DNA from 3 places in the Cupriavidus sp. FW305-3-2-15-C-LB2 genome. Region 1 is predicted to be linked to each of the others. Evidence: predicted binding sites of a transcription regulator. Region 1 holds the regulator's gene; each other region holds the start of a gene.
The links. Region 1 encodes FNR, which switches genes on or off when oxygen is low (the NO sensors DNR and NnrR bind a similar motif). Its sites were predicted from a motif close to TTGATNNNNATCAA; they were not measured.

Region 1 (7,785 bases):
GGAGTCTGACAGATGGAAACGCTTTACCTGCTGGTGCCGATGAGCCTGGTGCTTGTCGTGGTCATCGCGGGCGCGCTGTGGTGGGCCCTCCATGCCGGGCAGTACGACGACCTGGACCGGCCCGCCGAATCGATCCTGCTGGACAACGACAAGCCATGAACCCGCCGCGCGGCGCGCCCTCCGACCGGGGCCCAGCACGCAGGTTCCATGCATGCCCTGAGCGACTTGATAAAGATCAACGCACATGCAGCATGGTTTTTCTAAAGTCACACTGTCAGTAGGTTTTTTCTTTTCTCTAAGCTTTGGGGGTCTGAATGGATGTCACTGCCGCGTCTTCACGCGTCGACACCTTCAATTACGGCGTCGTAAGACAGTTCGCTGTCATGACGGTAGTCTGGGGGATCGTCGGCATGGCCGTCGGCGTGCTGCTGGCAGCACAGCTGATCTGGCCCGAACTCAACTTCAACACACCCTGGCTGTCGTTTGGCCGGCTGCGGCCGTTGCATACCAATGCGGTGATCTTCGCCTTCGGCGGCAGCGCGCTGTTCGCGACCTCGTACTACGTGGTCCAGCGCACCTGCCAGGCCCGCCTGTTCTGCGGCCCGCTGGCCGCGTTCACGTTCTGGGGCTGGCAACTGGTCATCGTCGCCGCCGCCATCACGCTGCCGCTGGGGATCACCAGCTCCAAGGAATACGCGGAACTGGAATGGCCGATCGACCTGCTGATCACCGCGGTCTGGGTGGCCTACGCGATCGTGTTCTTCGGCACCATCGTCAAGCGCAAGACCCGGCATATCTACGTCGCCAACTGGTTCTTTGGCGCCTACATCCTGACCATCGCGCTGCTGCACATCGTCAACAACATCGAGATGCCGGTGTCGCTGTGGAAGTCCTACTCGGCCTATGCCGGCGTGCAGGACGCGATGATCCAGTGGTGGTACGGCCATAACGCCGTGGGCTTCTTCCTGACCACCAGCTTCCTGGGGATGATGTACTACTTCATTCCCAAGCAGGCCGAGCGCCCGATCTACTCCTACCGCCTGTCCATCGTCCACTTCTGGGCGCTGAACTTCACCTACATGTGGGCCGGCCCGCACCACCTGCAGTACACCGCGCTGCCGGACTGGGCACAGTCGCTGGGCATGGTGTTCTCGCTGATCCTGCTGGCGCCGTCGTGGGGCGGCATGATCAACGGCATCATGACCCTGTCGGGGGCCTGGCACAAGCTGCGCACCGACCCCATCCTGAAGTTCCTGGTGGTGGCGCTGTCGTTCTACGGCATGGCCACGTTCGAAGGCTCGATGATGTCGATCAAGACCGTCAACGCGCTCTCGCACTACACGGACTGGACCATCGGTCACGTGCACTCGGGCGCGCTGGGCTGGGTCGCGATGATCTCGATCGGCTCGCTCTACTACCTGATTCCGCGTCTGTTCGGTGAGAAGCAGATGTACAGCGTCCGGCTGATCGAGTGGCACTTCTGGATCGCGACCATTGGCGTGGTGCTGTATATCGCCTCGATGTGGATCGCCGGGGTGATGGAAGGCCTGATGTGGCGCGCCACGCAGCCTGACGGCACGCTGACCTATGCCTTCGTCGAAGCGGTCAAGGCCAAGTACCCGTTCTACCTGATTCGCTTGCTGGGTGGCCTGTGCTTCCTGTCCGGCATGCTGCTGATGGCCTACAACGTGCTCAAGACCATTGTCGGCAAGCCCGCCGTGGATGCGCCGATTCCGGCCAGCATCACTGCCTCTGCCCACTGATCAATCCAGGATAGAAAGATGTCCGACAAACAACGCTTCTTTTCCCACGAAACGCTGGAGAAGAACATCGGCTGGCTGATCATCTGCACGATCCTCGTGGTCAGCATTGCGGGTCTGGTCCAGATCGTGCCGCTGTTCTTCCAGCACTCCACCACCGAGCCGGATCCGGGCATCACCCCGTATTCGCCGCTGCGGCTGATGGGCCGCGATATCTATATCCGTGAAGGCTGCGTCGGCTGCCACTCGCAGCAGGTCCGCACGCTGCAGGCCGAGACCGAGCGCTACGGACACTTCTCCACGGCGGGCGAGTCGGTCTACGACCACCCGTTCCTGTGGGGCTCCAAGCGCACCGGTCCCGACCTGGCGCGCGTGGGCGGGCGCTACTCGGATGACTGGCAGCGCATCCACCTGCGCAATCCGCGCGACGTGGTGCCGGAATCCGTGATGCCATCGTACCCGTGGCTGGAAAAGGCCGAGCTGCCCACCAACGACATCCAGGCCCGCATGCGCGCGCTGGTGCGCCTGGGCGTGCCGTACACGGATGCCGAGATCGCCAAGGCACCGGACGAGCTCAAGGGCAAGACCGAAGAAGATGCGCTGGTTGCCTACCTGCAAGGCCTGGGCACCAACCGCCGCAACGTCCGCGTGGATTCCGCCGCGGCTGCGGCACCCAAGGAGTAAGCCATGGCCATGATCACTGCCATTGCGACCGTCGTGTCGATGGTCGTCTTCCTGGGGATCTGCTGGTGGGCCTGGTCCGCCGGCCGGCAGGCCGCTAACCGGGAATCCGCCATGCTGCCGTTCGCGCTGCCTGACGAAACCACGACAACATCGAGCCGGAACACCTAGCCATGAGCGATTTCATTTCCGAATTCTGGAGTTATTACATTGCCGCTATCGCGCTCATCGGCATCGTCTGGTGCGTGTGGCTGCTGTTCTCGCAACGCAAGGTCGCCAAGACCACCGGCGGCACTGAAGACACCGGCCATGTCTGGGACGGTGACCTGCGCGAGCTGAACAACCCATTGCCGCGCTGGTGGATGTGGATGTTCCTGCTGGCCTGCATCTTCAGCCTGGCCTACCTGGTGCTGTATCCGGGACTGGGTTCGTATGCCGGCGTGCTGAAGTTCTCCACGCAGGGCGAACTTGCCGCGCACCGCGCGGCGCAGGAGAAAATGCAGAACGAGATCTACTCCAAGTACCTGAAGATGGACGTCAAGCAGGTGGCGGCGGATCCGCAGGCGCGCGAGATCGGCCAGCGCCTGTTCCTGAACTACTGCGCACAATGCCACGGCTCGGACGCGCGCGGCAGCCGCGGCTTTCCGAACCTGACAGACAGCGACTGGCTCTATGGTGGCGAACCCGACATCATCCAGCAGACCATCACCAAGGGCCGCAATGGCGTGATGCCGCCGTTTGCCGCGGCCATCGACGCCAAGCAGGCGGGCGACGTGGCGCAATACGTGCGCTCGCTGTCGGGCCTGTCGTCGGACCCGATCCGTGCGTCGCGTGGCGAGGGCGCCTTCAAGACGACCTGCGTGGCATGCCACGGCGCCGGCGGCAAGGGCAACCAGGCGCTCGGCGCGCCCAACCTGGCGGACAACGTCTGGCTGTATGGCAGCTCGGAAGGCAGTATCGTCGACGCAATCCTGAAGGGCCATAACAACCACATGCCTGCGCATGAGGAGATCCTGACGCCTGAACGCATCCGGATGCTGACGGCCTATGTCTGGGGTCTGTCCAATACTGGGGGCGGAGCCGGGCAATGACCGACGACTCATGTGAGCGGGCGCTGGCAGCTCGCGGGAGAGCATGCCCATGAACGCACCCGGGACCGAAGAAATGGCCCGGGCGGCCCCCCAGCAAACGTGGGACCTGCAACGGTCGGCCGCTGCGCCGGGCGAGACCTCTGACGAAACGCTCTACGAGGTCCGCCGCAAGATCTACCCGCGCTCGGTGACGGGCGCATTCTCCAGCTGGCGGGTCTGGCTGGTGATCCTGACCCAGCTGATCTACTACGGCACGCCCTGGCTCCAATGGAATGGCCGCCAGGCCGTGCTGTTTGACCTTGGCGAGCGCAAGTTCTACATCTTCGGGCTGGTGCTGTGGCCGCAGGACGTCATCTACCTGGCGGTGCTGCTGGTCATCTCGGCGCTGGCGCTGTTCCTGTTCACGGCGATCGCGGGGCGGCTGTTCTGCGGCTATGCCTGTCCGCAGACGGTCTACACCGAGATCTTCATGTGGATCGAGCGGCGGGTCGAAGGCGACCGCATCGCCCGCATCCGGCTCGATGGCGATCCGTGGAGCCTGCGCAAGTTCCGTCTCAAGGCGACCAAGCACTTCCTGTGGGTGCTGATTGCGCTCTGGACCGGCTTTACCTTCATCGGCTATTTCGCACCGATCCGCGAACTGGGCGGCGAGGTGCTCAGCCTGTCGCTGGGGCCGTGGCAGTCGTTCTGGATGCTGTTCTACGCGTTCGCCACCTGGGGCAATGCGGGCTTCATGCGCGAGCAGGTGTGCAAGTACATGTGCCCGTATGCGCGTTTCCAGAGCGTGATGGTGGATCGCGATACCTATGTCGTGACCTACGACGTCGGCCGCGGCGAGCCGCGCGGAAGCCGGTCGCGCAAGACCGACCACCACAAGGCGGGGCTTGGCGACTGCGTCAACTGCAGCATCTGCGTGCAGGTGTGCCCGACGGGCATCGATATCCGCGACGGCCTGCAGTACGAGTGCATCGGCTGCGGCGCCTGCATCGACGCCTGCGACCAGGTCATGGACAAGATGGAATATCCGCGCGGCCTGATCCGGTACACCTCGGAAAACGCGATGCGCAAGGGCTTGTCCGCGGCGGCATCACGCAAGCGCCTGCTGCGCCCGCGCGTGGTCATTTATTCCGTGATCTGGGTGGCGTTGCTGGCCGGGTTCATGGCTTCGATCGCGCTGCGCACGCCGCTGAAGGTCGACATCATCCGCGACCGTGGTGCGCTCGGCCGTGAAGTGGAAGGCCGCTGGATCGAGAATGTCTATCGCCTGCAGCTGATCAACACCACCGAAGCGCCGATGCAGATCAGCGTGCGCGCCGACAGCGACGAACTGAAGAACCTGACCGTGGAATACGACAAGCAGGCCGAATCGCTGGCGCCGACGTCCAACCGGTTGCTGCCGATCCGGATCCGCGTGCCGATCGAGGCCGCGGCGCAGGGCACGCACAAGATCAACGTGACGGTGACGAGCGAAGGCACGGAGCGGGGGCATGCCGAAATCCGGCAATCCACCAGTTTCATCGTGCCGCGCGATTTGTGAAGCTAGGTCGTCAAGATGAAGGGGGCAAGATGAGTCAGCAAGGCAATCCGTGGTGGAAGGAGCCGTGGCCGTGGCTGTTGATGAGCGGCCCGCTGGTGGCGATGGTGGCGTGTGGCGTGACGATCTGGCTGGCATCCACGCATCCGGACATGCCGGTGCAGGGTGCAACGCGCCATGGCCTGGTGGTCGAGAAGGCCGACGCCGCGCCGCCCAAGGCTGCCGCTGTGAGGCAGCCATGAGGTTGCGCTGGCTGATGTGGGTACTCTGGCCGGCGTTCCTGATGGCCGGGTTCGCGACCGCGACGGTGTTTTCGGTGGTGGATCCCGGTGACCTGAACTTCTTCGGCCAGCCGATCGAAGCGTCCCGCGAATCGGTCTACACCGTTGGTTTCCTGATGGCCTGGGTGTTCTGCGCGTTGTCCAGCGGACTGACGCTCTACACCATGCCGTCGCGGCTCAGCGATACCGACGAACTGGAATAAGCGGATCGGTGTGAGGTCTGCGCTGCCATGTCCGCATGCGGTACCTGGCAGCGCCTTGGCCGCTTAGCAGGAGCGGCTGTAGAGCTGCTTGATGCCGTCGATGTCCACGAGCTTGACGTGGCGCTGGCGAATCTGGATCAGGCCGGCTTCGGCAAAGCGGGAGAACAGGCGGCTGACGGTTTCGAGCTTCAGGCCCAGGTAGCTGCCGATCTCTTCGCGGCTCATGCGCATCACGAACTCGGACGCCGAATAGCCGCGTGCCGACAGGCGCTCAGAGAGGTTGATCAGGAAGGCGGCAAGCCGTTCCTCGGCGCGCATCGAGCCCAGCGTGACCAGCATCAGTTGGTCATGCGTGATTTCCTTGCCCATCAGGCGCAGGAACTGCTGCTGCAGCGACGGCAGGTCTGCCGACAGGGACTGCAACTCGCTCATGCGGACCACGCAGACTTCGGTGTCCTCCAGCGCGGCGGCATCGGAGGCATGCTGCATCTCGCCCAGCCCGTCGAGACCGACAATTTCGCCGGGCAGGTGGAAGCCGGTAATCTGCGAGCGGCCGTCTTCAGTGGTGACGTGGGTCTTGAGCGTGCCAAAGCGCACGGCATAGACCGCGGTGAGTGGATCGCCCATGCGATACAGGGTTTCACCCTTGTGCACACGGATGCGTTCCTGAACCAGCGTGTCCATCTTGGCGAGGTCTTGCTGCGACATGCCGACCGGAAGGCACAGCTGCCCCATCGCACAGGTGGAGCAGCGTGGTGACATCTCGGTAATGGGAATGGAGGTGAGCAATTGGAACCTGCTAGAAATGGCAGCGAGGGCGCGATAACGGCATTTTACCGTGCGATGTGATGTGGTAGGGAGTGAGAATTGACACTTGGCGTACTGATCAGCGTTTTTCTGCTGGCTTTGCTGGGCGGGGTCCACTGCGCCGCCATGTGCGGCGGCGTGGCGCTGGCCGTGGAGCAGCGTCACGGCGCGGCGGCGACGATCAGTCTGGTGCCCAGCCGTGCCGCCTGGCTCGGCGAGTTGCTGATAATGCACCTGGGCCGGATCTCGACCTATATGCTGCTTGGGGCCGCGCTAGGCGCGGTCGGTGCTTCGGCGTGGAAACAGGACTATCTGCCGGTGCAGCGCTGGCTGTTCGGCGCGGGCAGCGTCATGCTGCTGTGGTCGGGCTGGCGGTTGCTGCGCGGCAACACGTTTACCGTCGACTGGCTGGAGCGGCTGGCGTCGCGTGCCAGCGCAGCGGTGGCGCGCCGGCTGGGTGGCGTGGCACGCGGCATGCCGTCCTTTGTGCGCGCACGCGGCGGCCTGGCGCGGCGATACGGCGTGGGCCTGGCGTGGGGGCTGGTGCCGTGCGGCATGGTCTATGGGGCGCTCACGCTCGCGCTGCTGGCGGGCAATGCGGCGTCCGGCGCACTCGTGATGGGCGTGTTCGGGCTCGGCACACTGCCTAACCTGCTGGTGCTCTCCGGCCTGTCAGGCTATTTGCGTACGCTGTCGCGACGTCCCGGCGTGCGCCTGGGGGCCGGCCTGGCGGTAATGGCGTTCGGCGGCCTTGGCATTGCGCGAGCGGTGCTGTTGCCACATTCGCTGGCCGAGCATGGATTCTGCCTGGTGTTCTGAGGCGCCGGCGCTGCGCGGGCAACGGATGATGGTTGCAGGCGGGGGCGGGAATGCCATACAATCGCCAACATTGCGGTATCGCGCGGTGTCTTGTGAGCCGCGGTAAGCAGCGGGCGAGCAGCGCCAGGCGGCCTTCATACCAGAAGGTGAGTTCAGGGCAGGGGAAGCGGAAGGTTTTCGATGCCCGTCCCGTCCCCACAGTCCATCCGGTTCAAAAGATCTGGTTCAAAAGTCCGGCTGGCACTGCGGTGTTGGCGATGCCGGCCTTGCTCCCGATACCCGTTTTTCTTGCGTCCGAGGCCTTCAGTTCGCTGACAGCGACGTCCGGTATGTGCGGACGCGCTACGCAAGAGGTTCGCTGGCTGGCCCATAACCGCATGCGAACGATCTCCTGCCGGAACGCCCGGCAACTCGATGCAAAGATAGGGAAGTGCACGGCTTGGATGCAGCAGGTATCCGGCTAGCTGCGCAATGAGATGGCGGTGGCTTTCGCACCGCTGTATCCAAAATCTCCGGTGCCCCGGATCCGTCCGGGAGCAGGTGCAAAGACAGGCTGCACACCATCAACATGAATACCCAAGAGGCGAAGATCGTCCTCGAGACGGCGCT
Region 2 (7,785 bases), on a different contig from region 1:
CCGAGGTGATGCATCATGCGAAGCGCGCGCTGGTCGACTGGCATGCGGCGCTGTTCCCGGGCATCGGCACCGATGCGGTCCAGCGCCTGCAGCGCGTGCTGGAAGAGGAGCTTGGCCGCGGCAACGCCACCCTGCCAATGGGGCAACGCGCCACGGCGCGCGCCGCGGCGCTGCTCAATGGCGCTGCCGCCCACGCTGCCGAGATCGATGACAGTTTCCGTGATGCCATGTACCACCCCGGCGCCGCCACCATCGCCGCCGCCATTGCTGCGGCACAGGACGCGGGCGCCAGCGGCGAGACGCTGCTCAAGGGCATCGTCGTCGGCTATGAGGTTTCAACGCGCATCGGCGTCGTGCTGGGCCGGGCGCACTATCGCTTCTGGCACAGCACCGCGACTGTCGGCACGTTTGGCGCGGCGGCCGCCGCGGCGTTTATCCATGGGGCGAGCGAGGAGCAGCTTGCCCACGCGCTGGCGACCGCGGCGACCTTCGCCGCCGGACTGCAGCAGGCGTTCCGCATGGACTCGATGTCCAAGCCGCTGCACGCAGGCCGCGCAGCGGAGGGCGGATTGCTGGCCGCCCGCGCCGCCATTGCCGGCATCACCGGTTCGCTCGATGTGCTCGACGGTGAGACCGGCATGGGGCGAGCGATGTCGGACGGCCCTGACTGGAACGGGCTGGCATCGACGCTTGGGCAAGACTTCCATATTTGCCGGCTGACCTTCAAGAACCACATTGGCTGCGGCCATACCTTTGCGGCAATCGACGGCGCGCTGGCGCTGAAAGCGAAGCTGGGCATCGACACCGCCCAGATCCGTCGCATCCGCGTCGCCACGTATCGCCCGGCGCTGGATATCGCCTGCTATCTCGACCCCAGGAGCGAGAACGAAGCCAAGTTCAGCCTCAAGTTCATCGTCGCCGCCGCCCTGGTGCATGGCAGCGTGCGCTTGTCGGCCTACACGCCGGAACGGTTGTGGGACAGCGAGACGCGCCGGCTGATGGACTGCATGACTGTCGAGGTCGATCCTGAAATCGACGGCTGGTTTCCTGGCAAGCGCGCGGCAAGGATTGAGATCGAAACCCTGGACGGGGCCACGGCAGACTACTTGCAGCCAAATCGCAAGGGCGATCCGGAGGACCCGCTGTCCGACGCTGACCTCGGCGGCAAGCTGATCGAACTGGCAGCGCCGGTGATAGGCGCCGATGGCGCGCGCCGGCTGGCGCAGAAGATCTGGCACGTCGAGACGGAGCCGGTGGTCAGCCTGTTTGGCTGAGCAGCGGCGCTCCGGCGCCAACGCGGTCACCGGCATGACGAACACAAGCGGTGTAGGACAAGGAGATCGGCATCGAGTAGCATTGCCTGCGGCGGGTGCAACCTCAGCAAATGCATGCACCGGACGCCGCTTTCCAGAACGGTCACTGGTGCGCAGTGATCCCCTGTCATGCCAAACAGCACCGTCAACATCGAACGGATCAAACCAGGCCAAGGCAAGGCGACGCCCAACCGCTCGCTCGAACGTGGCATTGCCGTACTGCGCGCCTTCCGCGCCGGCGCGTCCATGCTCGGCAACAGCGAGATTGCCGAGCGCACCGGCTTGTCCCGCTCGACCGTCAGCCGCCTGACGCAGTCGCTGATTGAGACCGGCATGCTCGAGTATGTCCCGCAGTGCCGGGCCTACCGGCTGGGTGTGCCGGTCCTCAGCATGGCGCATGCCATGCGCGACGGCTCGCAGGTTCTCAGGGTCGCGGCGCCGATGATGGCCGAGGTTGCCATGCGGCACAAGATCAATGTCGGACTGGCGGTGGCGGAGGGAGATGAGATGATTTACCTGGAGTCGTTCCGCTACAACCGGCGCCAGTCACTGCGCACGGTGGTGAGCGGGCAGCGCATCCCGATGGCGCTGACCTCTCTCGGCCGCGCGCACCTCGCAACGCTGGCACCTGAGGCGTTCAACGCGATGATGAGGGCCATGGCCGACAAGAACCGCGGCCGCGGCTGGGGGGAGCTGCGACGCGAAATCGATGCTGCGGTGTCTTCCGTGCATGAGAAAGGCTACTGCGTCGCGTCATGGCAGCCTCAGGTTGTGGCCATGGCAACACCATTGCGATTTGACGAATATGCCGTCCATGTATTGAACGTCAGCGTATCCACGCACCAGGATGCCGGTGCTGTCGAGGCGGCGCTGGCCAAGCCACTGATGGAACTTGCAGCGGCGATACAGGAGCGGATGCCGCGCGTGGAGTAGGGGCGCTGCGGTATCGAGATCCGCGCCGGCTTTCGCCCCATGTCAAAGGCCGGGCTCCCCGTTATTGGTCCCAAGATTGTTGTCCGGTCTTTGGGGTTGAGCCTCACGCATCAGGCGCAGCCCGGCGTAGCCGCCAGGCATGGTCATCCGCCGTAACCCAGGCGGGGACAAGATGGGCTCGCAAGGTGTCGCTCGAACCAGCCTATCGTGAGTGCCGCGATGTCTTCCAGGGCCCTGCGGTCTTCAAATCCGCGGCCGCTGGTCGGGATGAGCCTCAGTTGCCGCGGACAATGCATCTGCTCGAATGCAAGATTGTTGATCTGGATGTCTTTCGGATTGCCGCTGGCACATATCAGCAAGGCAGGGATTTCAAGCTGCCGCAGGGTTGCGCTGCCCGCGAGATCCAGCCGCCCCGCAACACAGGCCACGGCGCTGAGTTGCGTCGCGCCGCACGCGGCTGAGCGCAAGGCTGCCGCCGCTGCGGTGCCGGTACTTAGCAGGCCCACAGGCAAGCTTGCGCAAGGGGTCCCAGTACGCAGGAAGCTCAAGGTCTGGTCCAGTCTTGCCACCAGCTCATCGACCTCCGATTCCGGTGCGTCGTCGACGCGGCTGTCAGGCTGCAGGTCTACGAGCATGGTGGCGAATCCTTTCGCGCGCAGCTTGCGTGCCAGGTAATTGCTGCGGGCTGCACGGCGTTGCGCGCCACCGGCATACACCATCACCGCGACGCCGACCGGGTTCGGGGCCGTTTCGAGCATGGCCCGCAGCCGAGTGGTCTGATACGGAATCAGCATCGCCTTGCTCAACGACGGCACGCCCGCCACCGCACCTGGCCGGGCACGGGTCCGGGGCTGCGTTGGCGGTATCCCTGTCAACTGTCGCACGCGGTCGTCGCTGACCAGCTGGAACTCATGATAGAAGTGCGCGAGGTTTTCGATGCGGTCCGGAGTATCCAGGCAGATGACTTCGTCGGCCAGGGCGCGGACCCGGTCCAGCCCGGCTGGGGTGGCGATCGGGAGTGCGCATATGAGCCGGGCAGGTTGCCGCTTGCGCAGGCTGGCGAGGGCCGCATACATCGTTGCGCCGCTCACCAGGCCGTCATCCACGACGATCACCACGCGACCGCCCGGATCCGCCAGCTTGCGGACCGGCGTATACACGGCGCGCTGCCTGCGAAGCTGGTCGAACTGGGCATCACGCTGGCTGTCGGCGCCGCCATTTGCGTCCATTGCGTCCGTGCACCATGTCGCGCCAGAGTCGTCCAGTGCTACGCCAGGAACGATCCTGCGCGCCATCACCAGGTCGAAGTCAGCGCCCAGTGCGTCGGCCACAACACGCCCGACCGGCACGCCGCCGCGCGGAATCGCCAGCACCAGGGCATCGGTTCCCCGATACGCGCGCAACGCCCAGGCGAGCTCCGAGCCCGCATGCTCACGCGCCTGAAAACGTGTCTGGTAACGGCTCATCGATCTATCTGCCAGGGATCTATTGACGGACTTTCAGGACGGCGGCGCCGGTAAGCCGGCCCTCGCGCAGGTCGGCCAGTGCTTCGTTGGCCTGCTCCAGCGGATACGCGGTGGTGTGCGTATGCAGCGGCGTCCGGGCGGCGATATCCATCAGCGCGATGCCGTCGGCACGCGTGAGGTTGGCTACGGAACACAGGCGCCTTTCTTCCCAAAGCAGCTGGTAAGGCATGCTTGGGATATCGCTCATATGAATTCCGCCACAGACCACGATGCCACCCTTGTCCACGGCGCGCAGCGCCTTGGGCACCAGCGCGCCCACCGGGGCGAAAATCAGCGCGGCGTCCAGCGGCACGGGCGACTCGAGCTCGCTCGAGCCGGCCCAGCACGCACCGGATTGGTAGGCGAGTTGCTGGGCGCCTGCGTCGCCCGTGCGGGTGAAGGCGTAGACTTCGCGGCCTTGCGCCACCGCGATCTGCGTCACCAGGTGGGCGGCGGCGCCGAAGCCGTAGATGCCGACGCGCTGCGCATGGCTGGCTGCGCCCGCCATGCGCAGCGTCCGGTAGCCGATCAGGCCCGCGCAGAGTAGTGGCGCGGCGTGTTCGTCATCGTAGCCGGGCGGAATCCGGAAGCAATAGCCGCTGTCGGCAACAACGTACTCCGCATAGCCGCCATCGCGGGTATAGCCAGTGAACAGCGGTGCGTCGCAAAGATTCTCGTGATGACGCAGGCAGTAGCGACAATGGCCACAGCTATGTCCGAGCCAGGGCACACCGACGCGGTCCCCCGGCTTGAAGACGGTGACACCGGCGCCGCACGAATCCACCTGTCCGACGATTTCATGTCCCGGGATGAGCACCGGCTTGGGATGGCGCAGGTCGCCGTCGGCGATATGCAGGTCGGTCCGGCACACCCCGCAAGCTCCCACGGCAATGCGAAGTTCGCCGGGCCCCGGTTCGGCAACCGGCAAGTGGTGGAGGCGCAGCGGCAGGCCTGCGCCCTCGAAGACCATTGCACGCATGGTTTGGTGGGGCATGGCGCGCCTAACCTTCGACTTCGCTGCGGACCAGGAGCACGGGCTTGCTGGTCTTGGCAAGCACGCCTTCCGACACGCTGCCCATCAGCAGGCGCCGGACGCCGCGGCGGCCGTGGGTGCCAAGCACGATCAGGTCGGCATTCCACGCATCGGCTTCGGTGACAATGGTCAACGAGATCCGGCCCGGCGCCACCGGCTTTTCATCCAGTTTCACCGAATTGCGCACGCCTGCTTCGCTGAGCCTGGCTGAGGCGGCATCCAGTGCCTTGCGGCCGTGCGCGGTGATGTTGTCGACCAGTTCTTTTGGATTGAAGTAACTGGCCTCGAAGAACACATCGCTGTCGTCTACCACGAACAGCGCCTTGACCTCGGCCCCGGTTGCCTTGGCGATGATGATGGCCTGGCTCAGTGCCAGGTCGGAAGAACGGCTGCCATCGACGGCGAGCAGGATGCGCTGGTACATGATGGATCTCCTGAAGGGCAAGGGTGTGCTCGATGTTGCGATTCGCTGCATTCAGCGTAGGCGCCGGCCTCGATATGCGCTTGAGATAGGTCAACCCGAAGGGGCAGGCGCCGCGAGAAACTGACCGCAGACAGAAGTGATGGCCGCATGGCTTGACGGTTTTACATACCTTGTTCGCAGTAGCCTCCACCGCACATCAGGACGAACTTGAGCCATGTCGCCGCATGGCTGGCCCGTTGATCCGGGTCAAGCGCCGGTCGGCCTTGCTGCCTAGACTGGTCTGTAGTTGAGGGGGAGGGCGATCATGGCTTACGACAGCATCCTCGTGCATCTGGACAGCAGTCCGCAGGCACGGCAGCGGCTCGAAGTGGCGGGGCGACTTGCGGCGGCCAGCCAGTGCCGGCTGATCGGCATGTACGCAGGTTTCATTCCCGATCCTGCCTGGTTCTACCTCATGGACGGCGCGCAGCAATATGTCGCGGACGATCTGGCCCGGCGCAAGCAGGTCAGGGAAGACGTCCGCGCGCAGTTTCTGGCTGCAACCCAGGCCATGCCGGTGCGCGCGGAGTGGCGCGCCGCGGAGCAGGGGGCGGTGGCATCAGTGCTGCGCGAGGCCCGCGAGGCCGGCCTGGTCGTTGCCGGCCAGTACGACCCCGGCAATACGGAAGGTCCGGTGGCCCGGCAACTGCTGGAATCGCTGCTGCTGGAGACCGGCCGACCGACGCTCGTGGTGCCGTGCGCGGGCACGTTTCCATCGCTGGGTACGCGCGTGATCGTGGCGTGGAATGGCAGCCGCGAGGCGGCGCGGGCGCTTCACGACGCCGTGCCGCTGATGGCCGGCGCGCAGGCGCGCATTTTTTGCGCACAGACCGCGGCCAAGGAGGCCAGAGCCGACGCCACCCCGGTCGGCCACGCCGCACGCGTGCTGGAGCGCCACGGCGTCGCCGTGGAAATCGAACACGGTCCCGGTGGGGCTGACCTGACCATCGGCGAACTCATCCTTTCGCGCGCGGCGGATTTCGATGCCGACCTGATCGTGATGGGTGCCTACGGACACGGTCGCATGCGGGAGCTGGTGCTCGGCGGTGTCACGCGTACGCTGCTTGACTCGATGACGGCACCGGTGCTGTTTTCACGATGATGCAAGGTCAAACCAAAGAGTGGAATCACCTCATGGACTTCAGAACCATCCTTGTCGACCTGAGCGAAGATGCTGCACGGTCCGCGCGCATTGAAACGGCAGCACGGCTTGCCGAAAAGTCCGGCGGCAGCGTGGTCGGACTGACGGCAACAGGAACGCACCTGGAGCCGTTTCGCGGGGCGGGCGAAGAAGCCGGGCAATACGGCGTGCTTGCCGCGAACCATTTGCACAAGCTGGCTGCGGCTCACAGGAACGCACTCGAAACGCTGACCGGGCAAGTGTCGCCGGCCATTCCCAGCCGGCACATCGTTGTCGAAGCCGAGTCTGGCTGGGCGCTTGCCGACGAGGGCCGCTTCGCCGATCTCATCCTGCCCGCAGCGCCCTCGGCGCAGGCCGATGTGCCGGCTTTGCTGGCCGGGGTCGCGGAGTACGCAATGCTCAATGCAGGCCGGCCCATCCTGCTGGTGCCGGGCGCGTCCGGCCCGCGACTTGGCGGCCATGTCGCCATCGCATGGAACGGCGGCCGGGAGGCCGCGCGCGCGGTCGCGGACGCACTGCCGTGGCTTGTGCATGCCAGCGCCGTTACCGTCCTGGTGGTCAGCGCTGGCAAGTACAGCGCTGCCGGTGAGAAAGAGGCCTATCGTGACAGCGCCGATCGGCTGACAGCATGGCTGCTCAGCCATGGCATCCGCGCCAGTCTGCTGGTCGGAGAGGGCGATCCCGACCACGTTCTGCCACAGCTTGCGGCCAAGGTTCAGGCCGGCCTGCTGGTCGCCGGCGGCTATGGCCGCTCCCGGCTGAGGGAGCTGGTGCTGGGCGGCACCACCCGCGCCCTGCTGCGGCAGTCAGGCTTGCCTGTCTTCATGTCGCACTGAGGCGAACCCTCCCGGTACCTCAAGCCACGCGCCGCCCAGGCATCAGCCCGCCATATTCCTTCCCCAAAAACTCCGCCGTGTGCTCCAGCAGATAGGCGCGGCAGCTCTCGCTCGCCGGTGACAAACGCTTGCTGGACATATGCGCGACATGCCAGATGCGCTCGATCGGCGTACCGGTCACGTCCAGCAGCGCGATCTCGCCGGTGCGCAGTTCCAGCGACAGCGTGTGCAGCGACAACAGGCTGATGCCCATGCCGGCCATCACCGCCTGCTTGATCGGATGCCCGCCGCCAAAGCGTGGCCGTCTCTGACCGACCCTGAACCGCCTTTCGGACGCAAGACGGCGCAACGACCGCTTCCGACGTACAACCGCCGCCGGTCGCTGAACTCAATGGCACCCAGCACTGATCAAGTGGAGGGCACCGGGCCAACCCCAAGGATCTCCACAGATCGACAATTGAATCGAACGTCAAAGCCGGCGAGGGGCCTCATATCAAAGCTAAAGCGACCATTGTCTTGCCTCGATATAACGATCTCGTCCAGCCATGCACCGCCAGACAG
Region 3 (7,785 bases), on a different contig from region 1:
CGGTATCGAAGGCAAGCTGCAGCCGCGCCAGCTGGAGCCGCTGCGCGTGTTCTGCGAATCGATGGTACGGCTGGCCGACCGCGCGGCCAAGGATCCCGCCACCGTGGTGCTGGACGACCTGATGGAAGGGATCCACTACGAGGCCTACCTGTACGACAGCTTCGACGAACGGCAGGCGCAGTCGCGCTGGACCAACACGCTGGAATTCCTGGACTGGCTCAAGCGCAAGGGCACCAAGCCCGAAGGCGCCGAGGGCGAGGAAGCCACCGGTTTCGACAATGCCGACGGCTTCGGCAGCGAAGGCAAGAACCTGCTGGAGCTGACCCAGACCGTGGCGCTGATGAGCATGCTGGAAGGCCGCGAGGAAGATCCCGACGCGGTGCGGCTGTCCACGCTGCATGCGTCCAAGGGGCTGGAGTATCCGCACGTGTTCCTGGTCGGTGTGGAGGAGGGCATCCTGCCGCACTGCCGCGAAGACGAGGACATGAGCGACGAGAAGATCGAGGAAGAGCGGCGGCTGATGTATGTCGGCATCACCCGCGCCCAGCGCAGCCTGCATGTCAGCTGGTGCAAGAAGCGCAAGCGTGCGCGCGAAACCTACTCGTGCCAGCCTTCGCGCTTTATCGGCGAGATGAAGCTGGAGGAGGCGCCTGCGCCGGTGGATGAAACCCCGGCGATGAGCCCCAAGGACCGGCTCGGCGCGCTCAAGGCACTGCTGGGAACCGGCGGCAAGACGGCCCCGGGCTGAACGGGGCGCTACAGTCCCGATACAAAGGCATACCAGGCTGACAAGACGCCGGGTGCAGGCATACCTGGTATTGCGGCTGTGCTGCTCGAGCCGTTCTACTGCGGCGAATCCTCGCGCAGCCGCGCCACCGGCGGGGTCGGCATGGGGTTGTCGATCGCGGCCGACATTGCCGCGCGCCATGGCGGCGAGCTGACCCTGAGCAACCGCCCCGAAGGCGGCCTGCCCGCGCGCCTGTCCCTACCGCGCGGCTGACGCCGCCAGCGTGACGTACTGCGAGCCGCGCTGCCCGTGCGTGAAGTCGAGCGGGAAATCGCCCACGTCCACGCGCCCCTGCAGTGCCCGCCGCATCTCGGCCGCGCCGCTGCCGCGCAGGCCGGCCAGCGCGCGCGCCAGCCATGCCGCGCCGATATAGCCGGCCAGCGTGGCCGGCGACGGCGGCTCATCCAGGTATTGCTTCATGCGCGCCACGTGTTCCTTCACCACCCGCAGCGTGGCCTGTTGCGGCCCGGGCGCGACCTGGGTCAGCACCATGCCGCCGTTGTAGCCAGCGCCCAGGATTTCGCGCGCGGCGGTGGCGCTGACCGACGACAGCCCGACCAGGAAACCGTACCAGCCCTGCACCGCCAGCGCGCGGCCCAGTCCGGCGTAGGCGAGGGTATCGCCCGCCACGATCACCGCGCCCGGGCGGGTGGCGGCGATGCGCCGGGCGGCGGCCTCGGGATTGGCGTCGAGCGGCACCGCGCGCGTCCCGGTCTGCGCCTCCAGCCGGGCCAGCGACGGGGCGGCGAAGTCCGGCGCCAGGGCCAGCGCGATGCTGGTCATGCCGTAGCTGCGCAGCTGGCGTACCGCCGCGTCCAGTTCGGCCTGGTAGTCGGCACGGGTGAACCAGACGTTGTCGGCCGTCAGCGCAAGGCCCGACAGCGGCGCCACGATCTGCACGCCGCGCCGGCCCAGCTCGGCCGATGCCGCCAGCGCCGGCAACAGCCGGTCGCCCGGGCCGAACAGCAGCTCGGCGCGGTCGGTATCGGCCAGCGACACCGCCTGCGCCAGCGCGCGGCGCGGGTCGGGATCGGCGTCGCGGACCACGTGCGCGATGCGCACCGGGCCGTTGCCGGCGTTGACGGCGTCGAACATGACCTTGGCCCCGGCCAGGTAGTCGCGCGCAAGGTCGGCTTGTGCGCCGCCGCGGTCGAGCAGGTGGCCGACCACGATCGTGCGGCGCGCCTGCGACAGTGCTGGCCAGGCGGGCAGGGCCAGGGCCGCGCCGGCGGCGGCAAGCAGGCGGCGCCGGTGCCGGGCCGGTGCTGCCAGGTGCCTGCGCAGCGGTAGGTACGGCGGAAACATCGGAGTCTGGTCGGGAGTTGGCATTGCAGGGGGCAGGTGACGCGCGGGCCGGCGGTGGCGCGCAGCGTATCCGCCGCACATGACACCAATGTGACGCCTGCCGCCCGCAGGGTCCAATGCCCGCGCTTGACGGCGGTCAACGCGCCGGCGGCGGTGCGGCCCTACGATGGGCCGTCATACACTCATACCCCCGCGCCCCCATGATCCCGTCTGCCATACCTTCCCCTGCGCCCGACCGCCGCGCGCTGTCCGACTTCCGTGCGCTGGCCGGCCGCATCGACGGCAACGGCCCGCGCTATACCTCGTACCCGACGGCCGACCGCTTCCACAACGGCCCCGACCTGTCGCTGTACCACGACGCACTGGCCGCCTGCCGCGCCGACGCGCCGGCGCCGCTGTCGCTGTACCTGCATATCCCGTTCTGCGAGAACATCTGCTACTACTGCGGCTGCAACAAGATCATCACGCGCGACCATGGCCGCAGCGCCCGCTACGTCAACTACCTGGGCCGCGAAATGGCGCTGGTGGCAGACCGGCTCGGGCCGCGTCGCCAGGTGCTGCAGTCGCACTGGGGCGGGGGCACGCCGACCTTCCTCGACCCCGGCGAGATGCGCCGCGTGATGGCGCTGCTGCATGAGCATTTCGAGCTGGCGGCCGAGGGCGAGCATTCGATCGAGATCGATCCGCGCCGCGTCGACCACGCCCGCATGGCGCTGCTGGCCGAACTGGGCTTCAACCGCGTCAGCCTGGGCGTGCAGGATTTCGATCCCAAGGTCCAGCAGGCCATCCATCGCATCCAGCCCTTCGAAGAGACCCGCGCCGTGGTGGATGCCGCACGCACGCTGGGTTTCCGCTCGGTCAGCCTGGACCTGATCTACGGCCTGCCGCACCAGACCGCGGCGCGCTTTGGCCGCACCATCGATCAGGTGCTGGCGCTGCGCCCCGACCGGCTCTCGGTCTATAGCTACGCGCACCTGCCGCATGTGTTCAAGCCGCAACGCCGCATCGATGAAAACGCCTTGCCGCCCGCCGGCGAGAAGCTCGACATCCTGGTCTCCACCATCGAGCGGCTGAGCGCCGAGGGCTACGTCTACATAGGTATGGACCATTTCGCGCTGCCCGACGACGACCTCGCCGTGGCCCAGCGCGAAGGGCGGCTGCAGCGCAACTTCCAGGGTTACTCAACGCATGCCGGCTACGACCAGGTCGGGCTCGGCATTTCCGCGATCGGCGCGATCGCGGGGCGCTACGTGCAGAATGCGCGCACGCTGGACGAGTACTACGGCGCGCTCGACCACGGCCGCCTGCCGCTGGCGCGCGGCGTGGCGATGAGCGCCGACGACCACCTGCGGCGCGAGATCATCGGCGCTCTGATGTGCAATGGAGTGCTCGATATCCCGGCGCTGGAAGCGCGCCACGGCATCCGCTTCGGCACGGCCTTTGCGCCGGAACTGGCCGACCTCGCCGCGCTGGGCGCGGACGGACTGGTGCAATGCGCGCCGGACCGCATCACCGTGACGCCGCTGGGCCGGCTGCTGGTGCGGCGCGTGGCGATGGTGTTCGACCGCTACCTGCGCGAAGACGCCGCGCGGCCAGCGTCCACGGGTGCCCAGGCCGTTGCCGCCAACGATGGCGCGCAGCCGGTGCGCTTCGTGCCGCGGGCGCGGTACTCGCGCGTGGTGTAGCGGCCGCGCAAGCGGTACGGACGAAAAAAAGCCCGCGCAATGTGCGCGGGCTTTTTGTTTGCAGCAGGCGGACTTACTTGGCGGCGTTGGCCATGTAGTCCGAGGCGGCGATCACGTCGGCGTCCGGGCCGGCGTAGCCACCCTTGGGCGGCATCACGCCCTTGCCCTTGAGCGCAAAGTTGTGGACCGCGTCCATGCCTTCCTTCAGGCGCGGCGCCCAGGCGGCCTTGTCGCCGAACTTGGGCGCACCGGCCACGCCGGCGGCGTGGCAGGCGGCGCAGACCTGCTCGTAGACCTTCTTGCCCACGTCGGCCGAGGCGGCCGGCGCAGCAGCGGGTGCGGCGGCAGCAGCTGCCGGGGCCGCTGCCGAGGGAGCTGCCGGTGCAGGCGCGGCACCGGCGGCCGGAGCGGCGGCGGCTTCAGGGGCTGCGGCAGTCGCCGGCGCGGCGGCAGCCGGGGCAGCCGGTTCCGGGAACTTGGCACCGCCGGCGTCGGCCATGTAGACCACGGCACGGGCCAGTTCGTAGTCGGCGTAGTCGTCCGGCGTGGTGCCGGCACGCGCGGCCATCGCGCCCTTGCCGTTTATCACCGACTTCATCAGGCCGTCAAAGCCCTGGCCGATGCGCGCGGTCCAGTCGCCGGCGTTGGCGTACTTGGGTGCGCCCGCCGCGCCGGTGGCGTGGCACGCGGCGCAGATTTCCTTGTAGACCTGCTCGCCCGTCTTGAAGACGCGCGGCGCGTTGGGATCCTTGATTTCGAGCGAGGCAACCGGCTTGATGCGGTCGTTGACGGCTTCCGCCGTGGTGGCGGCGCCGGCGCTTTCAGTCGAGCCGTGTCCGACAAAGTTGACCAGCAGAATGATCACGATGATCGGCACCAGGAAAGCCGCGATCACAACTGCGATCAGTTGCTTCGGGGTCTTGATGGGAGACTCGTGTTCGTCGTGTTCGTTGTGGACGTCGCTCATACAGAACTCTCAGTTTTGCAGGAAACCTTCTGGCCGCTTACGCTCGGCTTGCTTATTCTGGCCCGGTCTTGGTCACTCGCTGACCGCTGTCCGGCCCCATGCGGACCGCCCGTGCTGGCTGCGGCCCTTGCCTGACTTGGGTCTGTTGCTATTTGCGCGCTGCGGACTGTCTCCCGGACCGGACCTGATTGTCGCCGACAACAAGCCGCGCGGCCTTGACCCCGGTCGACTCATTGCATCGGCGGTGTGGCGGGCACGATTTGACGCAAATAGCTGGCGATTATAGCGCCAAAGGCCCCCCGCCAGTGCCAAAAAGCGGCGGTTGCGAGACGTTCCCTGAAGCCCCTGGCGGGCCCGCATGGACGGCACGGGGCAAACGCGGTATCCTATACGACTTTCCTGCGGCGGCACTCGCCCGCCGCAACCGCTGTACCCACAAACCGGTTGCAAAACCGTCCTGTGCGCCCGTAGCTCAATGGATAGAGTACTGCCCTCCGAAGGCAGGGGTTGCTGGTTCGATCCCAGCCGGGCGCGCCAAAATTCCTCCCGAAGTTTAGTGCGATGACACTGGCCAGCTTCCGCAGCCCGCGTTCGCCGCTGGCGTGGCCCCAGTTGTCGTTGATGCGCTTGAAGCGGTCGATATCGATCATCAGCATCGACATCGGCGTCTTGTCGCGCAGGCAGTGCTCGTACTCGATGCCGAAGCGCGCCTCGAACTCGCGGCGGTTGGTCAGGCCCGTCAGCGCGTCGGTCTCGGGCAGCGCGCGCAGCGCTTCGCCGCGCGCGAGGCAGTGCGAGAACAGCTTGCCGATGCCCTGCAAGGTGACCCACATCAGCAACGCCAGCGCCAGCGCGCTGGCGGCCAGCACGGCGCTCAGGTGCAACGCAGTGCGCAGCAGCAGGTCGGCGGCGGAGAAGTAGTCGACCAGCGCCAGGGTGCTGTTGCCGATGCGCTGGAACATGATGCGGCTGCCGTCGGCTGCGCGCAGCGTGCCCGAACCGCGCCGGAACATTTCACATCAGCGGGTCAGCACAGCGGGCGCGGCTTTAAATCGCGCCCTGAAAACTCTCAGCACGCACCTCGCCGTGCCGCGCGACAGTGCTGATAGATTCACTCGATCCACGCAATCTCGCGCGGCGGGCCGTGTGCCGCGCTCCCGGAAACCACCATGGCAATTTCGACAACGCCCCTGCGCAAGCTGGGCGGCGTGCTGGCAGCACTGTTGCTCGCCGGCGCAGCAACCTCGGTGTCCGCTGCGCCGCTGAGCCTGCCGGGTTCGCTCCCCAATATGGCCGGGCTTGGCATTGGCTCTACCACCGAGTTTGCCGGCGGCAAGGACCGCATGATCGGCGTGGTGCCGGGCCTGCGTTATGTCACGCCGGGCGGCCGGCTGCTGGAATGGTATGGCCCGTATGCGCAGTTCAACTTTGGCGGGCTAACCGGTTTCCAGTGGGGACCGGCAGTGGGGTTGCGCCTTGGACGCAACGACGTTGACGATCCGGTGGTCTCGCGCCTGCACGAGATCGACACCACGTTCGAGGCCGGCGGCTACGTCGGCTATGAATACCTGAACCAGGGCCGTGTCCCCTGGCGCTTGCGCGGCGGCGTCAACGTGATGACCAATGCCGGCATCATCTACGGCGGCACGCATATCGCTGCAACGGGTTCGCTGTGGGTGCCGCTGCACCCGCGGGTCTATGCGGGAGCCGGCCTGGGCGCGACGTGGGTCAGCGGCAGTTTCAACCGCACCTATTTCGGCGTCACCCCGTCGGATTCGGCGGCCAGCGGCCTGCCTGTCTATAGCCCGGGCGGGGGCCTGGAACAGTTCACCGGCTGGCTGGCGTTGCTCTACCAGTTCGACAAGCACTGGTATGGGGGGCGATGGTGTACGGCCAGCGCCTGACCGGCGATGCCGCCGACAGCCCCATCGTGACCCAGCGCGGCACGCGCAACCAGGTCACTTACGGGGTTGGCATCGGCTATGCGTGGCGGTAGTGCCACCAGCGCTTGCTATGATCCCACCATGACCGACGACCTCGTCATCCCCCATCACGAATACCTGATCACGGCGATCCGGGCGCAGGGTGCGGGCGGCCAGAACATCAACAAGGTGTCCAATGCCGTGCACCTGCGCTACGACGTGCATGCCTCCTCGCTCGCGCCCGACCACAAGGAACGCCTGCTGGCGCTGCACGACCACCGCATCACGCGCGACGGCGTGGTGGTGATCAAGGCGCAGCAGTTCCGCAGCCTCGACCAGAACCGCGACGAAGCGGTGCGGCGGCTGCACGAACTGGTGCGCAGCGTGGCCACGCCGCCGCGCGTGCGCCGTGCCACGCGGCCCACGCTGGCATCACGCCGGCGCCGGCTGGAATCCAAGAGCCAGCGCAGTCAGGTCAAGGTGCTGCGGGGCCGGGTGGTCGACTAGCGCCGCAGCAGTCCGGCTTCAGGTCCCGGTCTTGAATGCCGCGAGCGCCGGCACGTTGTCGCCGGCATCCGCCTGCGGCGGCCCGAAGCGCGCGCCCGGGCGCCGGTAAGCCGGAAAGAAGCCACTCAGGTCATCCAGCGTGGCTTTGTCGCCGCCGGACAGCGCCACGTACCGGTCGGGGTCCACCACCAGGCGCTGGGTCCGGTACACATGCGTATCGTGCGAAAAGCCGCGCTTGAACTCATACAGCGAGTCTTTGGCCGAACCCAGCCCGCCGCCCAGGTGCAGGTAGTGCAGGCCGTTGGTGCGGCCCCATTCGCGCGCGGCATGGATCACGGTCTTGGTCGGCTGGAGGTGGCGGTACGCCCAGTCCCAGGCGGACAGGTGATATTGCATGATGCCCGTCCCCCGGGCCACGGTGAACAGCGCCGCGCCGATCATGCGGCCGTCTTCCTCCGCCACGAACAGCAGCAGGTCGTCGCCCAGCGCGCGCACCAGGGTGCGGTAGTACTGCGCGTCGAAGAAGTAGTAGGGCAACGCGCCCAAACGCGCCATGGTCGCGTTGTACAGCGCGATAAAGCGCGGCAGCATGGCGAAATCACGGTCCAGGCG

Region 2: AC3WRR_RS13720 (universal stress protein) is a predicted target of FNR. The motif match lies at 5,445-5,458, and genes of this name have one in related genera.
Region 3: hemN (oxygen-independent coproporphyrinogen III oxidase) is a predicted target of FNR. The motif match lies at 2,219-2,232, and genes of this name have one in related genera.

The regions. Positions count from the first base shown of each region.
Region 1 covers NZ_JBYSZW010000059.1:11,250-19,034, reverse strand. The annotation lists gene AC3WRR_RS30495 (heavy metal translocating P-type ATPase) at 1-9, shown strand, start outside; gene ccoS (cbb3-type cytochrome oxidase assembly protein CcoS) at 13-159, shown strand; gene ccoN (cytochrome-c oxidase, cbb3-type subunit I) at 315-1,763, shown strand; gene ccoO (cytochrome-c oxidase, cbb3-type subunit II) at 1,782-2,444, shown strand; gene AC3WRR_RS30475 (cbb3-type cytochrome oxidase subunit 3) at 2,448-2,612, shown strand; gene ccoP (cytochrome-c oxidase, cbb3-type subunit III) at 2,615-3,532, shown strand; gene ccoG (cytochrome c oxidase accessory protein CcoG) at 3,582-5,069, shown strand; gene AC3WRR_RS30460 (membrane protein) at 5,099-5,308, shown strand; gene AC3WRR_RS30455 (hypothetical protein) at 5,305-5,550, shown strand; gene fnr (fumarate/nitrate reduction transcriptional regulator Fnr) at 5,614-6,339, opposite strand; gene AC3WRR_RS30445 (sulfite exporter TauE/SafE family protein) at 6,418-7,176, shown strand; gene scpB (SMC-Scp complex subunit ScpB) at 7,745-7,785, shown strand, end outside.
Region 2 covers NZ_JBYSZW010000015.1:99,415-107,199, reverse strand. The annotation lists gene AC3WRR_RS13745 (MmgE/PrpD family protein) at 1-1,274, shown strand, start outside; gene AC3WRR_RS13740 (IclR family transcriptional regulator) at 1,443-2,246, shown strand; gene AC3WRR_RS13735 (phosphoribosyltransferase) at 2,390-3,712, opposite strand; gene AC3WRR_RS13730 (zinc-dependent alcohol dehydrogenase family protein) at 3,732-4,745, opposite strand; gene AC3WRR_RS13725 (universal stress protein) at 4,753-5,208, opposite strand; gene AC3WRR_RS13720 (universal stress protein) at 5,513-6,349, shown strand; gene AC3WRR_RS13715 (universal stress protein) at 6,382-7,224, shown strand; gene AC3WRR_RS13710 (LysR substrate-binding domain-containing protein) at 7,244-7,573, opposite strand; gene AC3WRR_RS13705 (Imm50 family immunity protein) at 7,633-7,785, opposite strand, start outside.
Region 3 covers NZ_JBYSZW010000068.1:21,808-29,592, forward strand. The annotation lists gene AC3WRR_RS32395 (UvrD-helicase domain-containing protein) at 1-748, shown strand, start outside; partial or broken gene AC3WRR_RS32400 (ATP-binding protein) at 800-1,000, shown strand; gene AC3WRR_RS32405 (ABC transporter substrate-binding protein) at 986-2,116, opposite strand; gene hemN (oxygen-independent coproporphyrinogen III oxidase) at 2,293-3,777, shown strand; gene AC3WRR_RS32415 (c-type cytochrome) at 3,851-4,744, opposite strand; tRNA gene AC3WRR_RS32420 (tRNA-Arg) at 5,206-5,281, shown strand; partial or broken gene AC3WRR_RS32425 (diguanylate cyclase domain-containing protein) at 5,356-5,757, opposite strand; partial or broken gene AC3WRR_RS32430 (MipA/OmpV family protein) at 6,088-6,740, shown strand; gene arfB (alternative ribosome rescue aminoacyl-tRNA hydrolase ArfB) at 6,769-7,173, shown strand; gene AC3WRR_RS32440 (GNAT family N-acetyltransferase) at 7,192-7,785, opposite strand, start outside.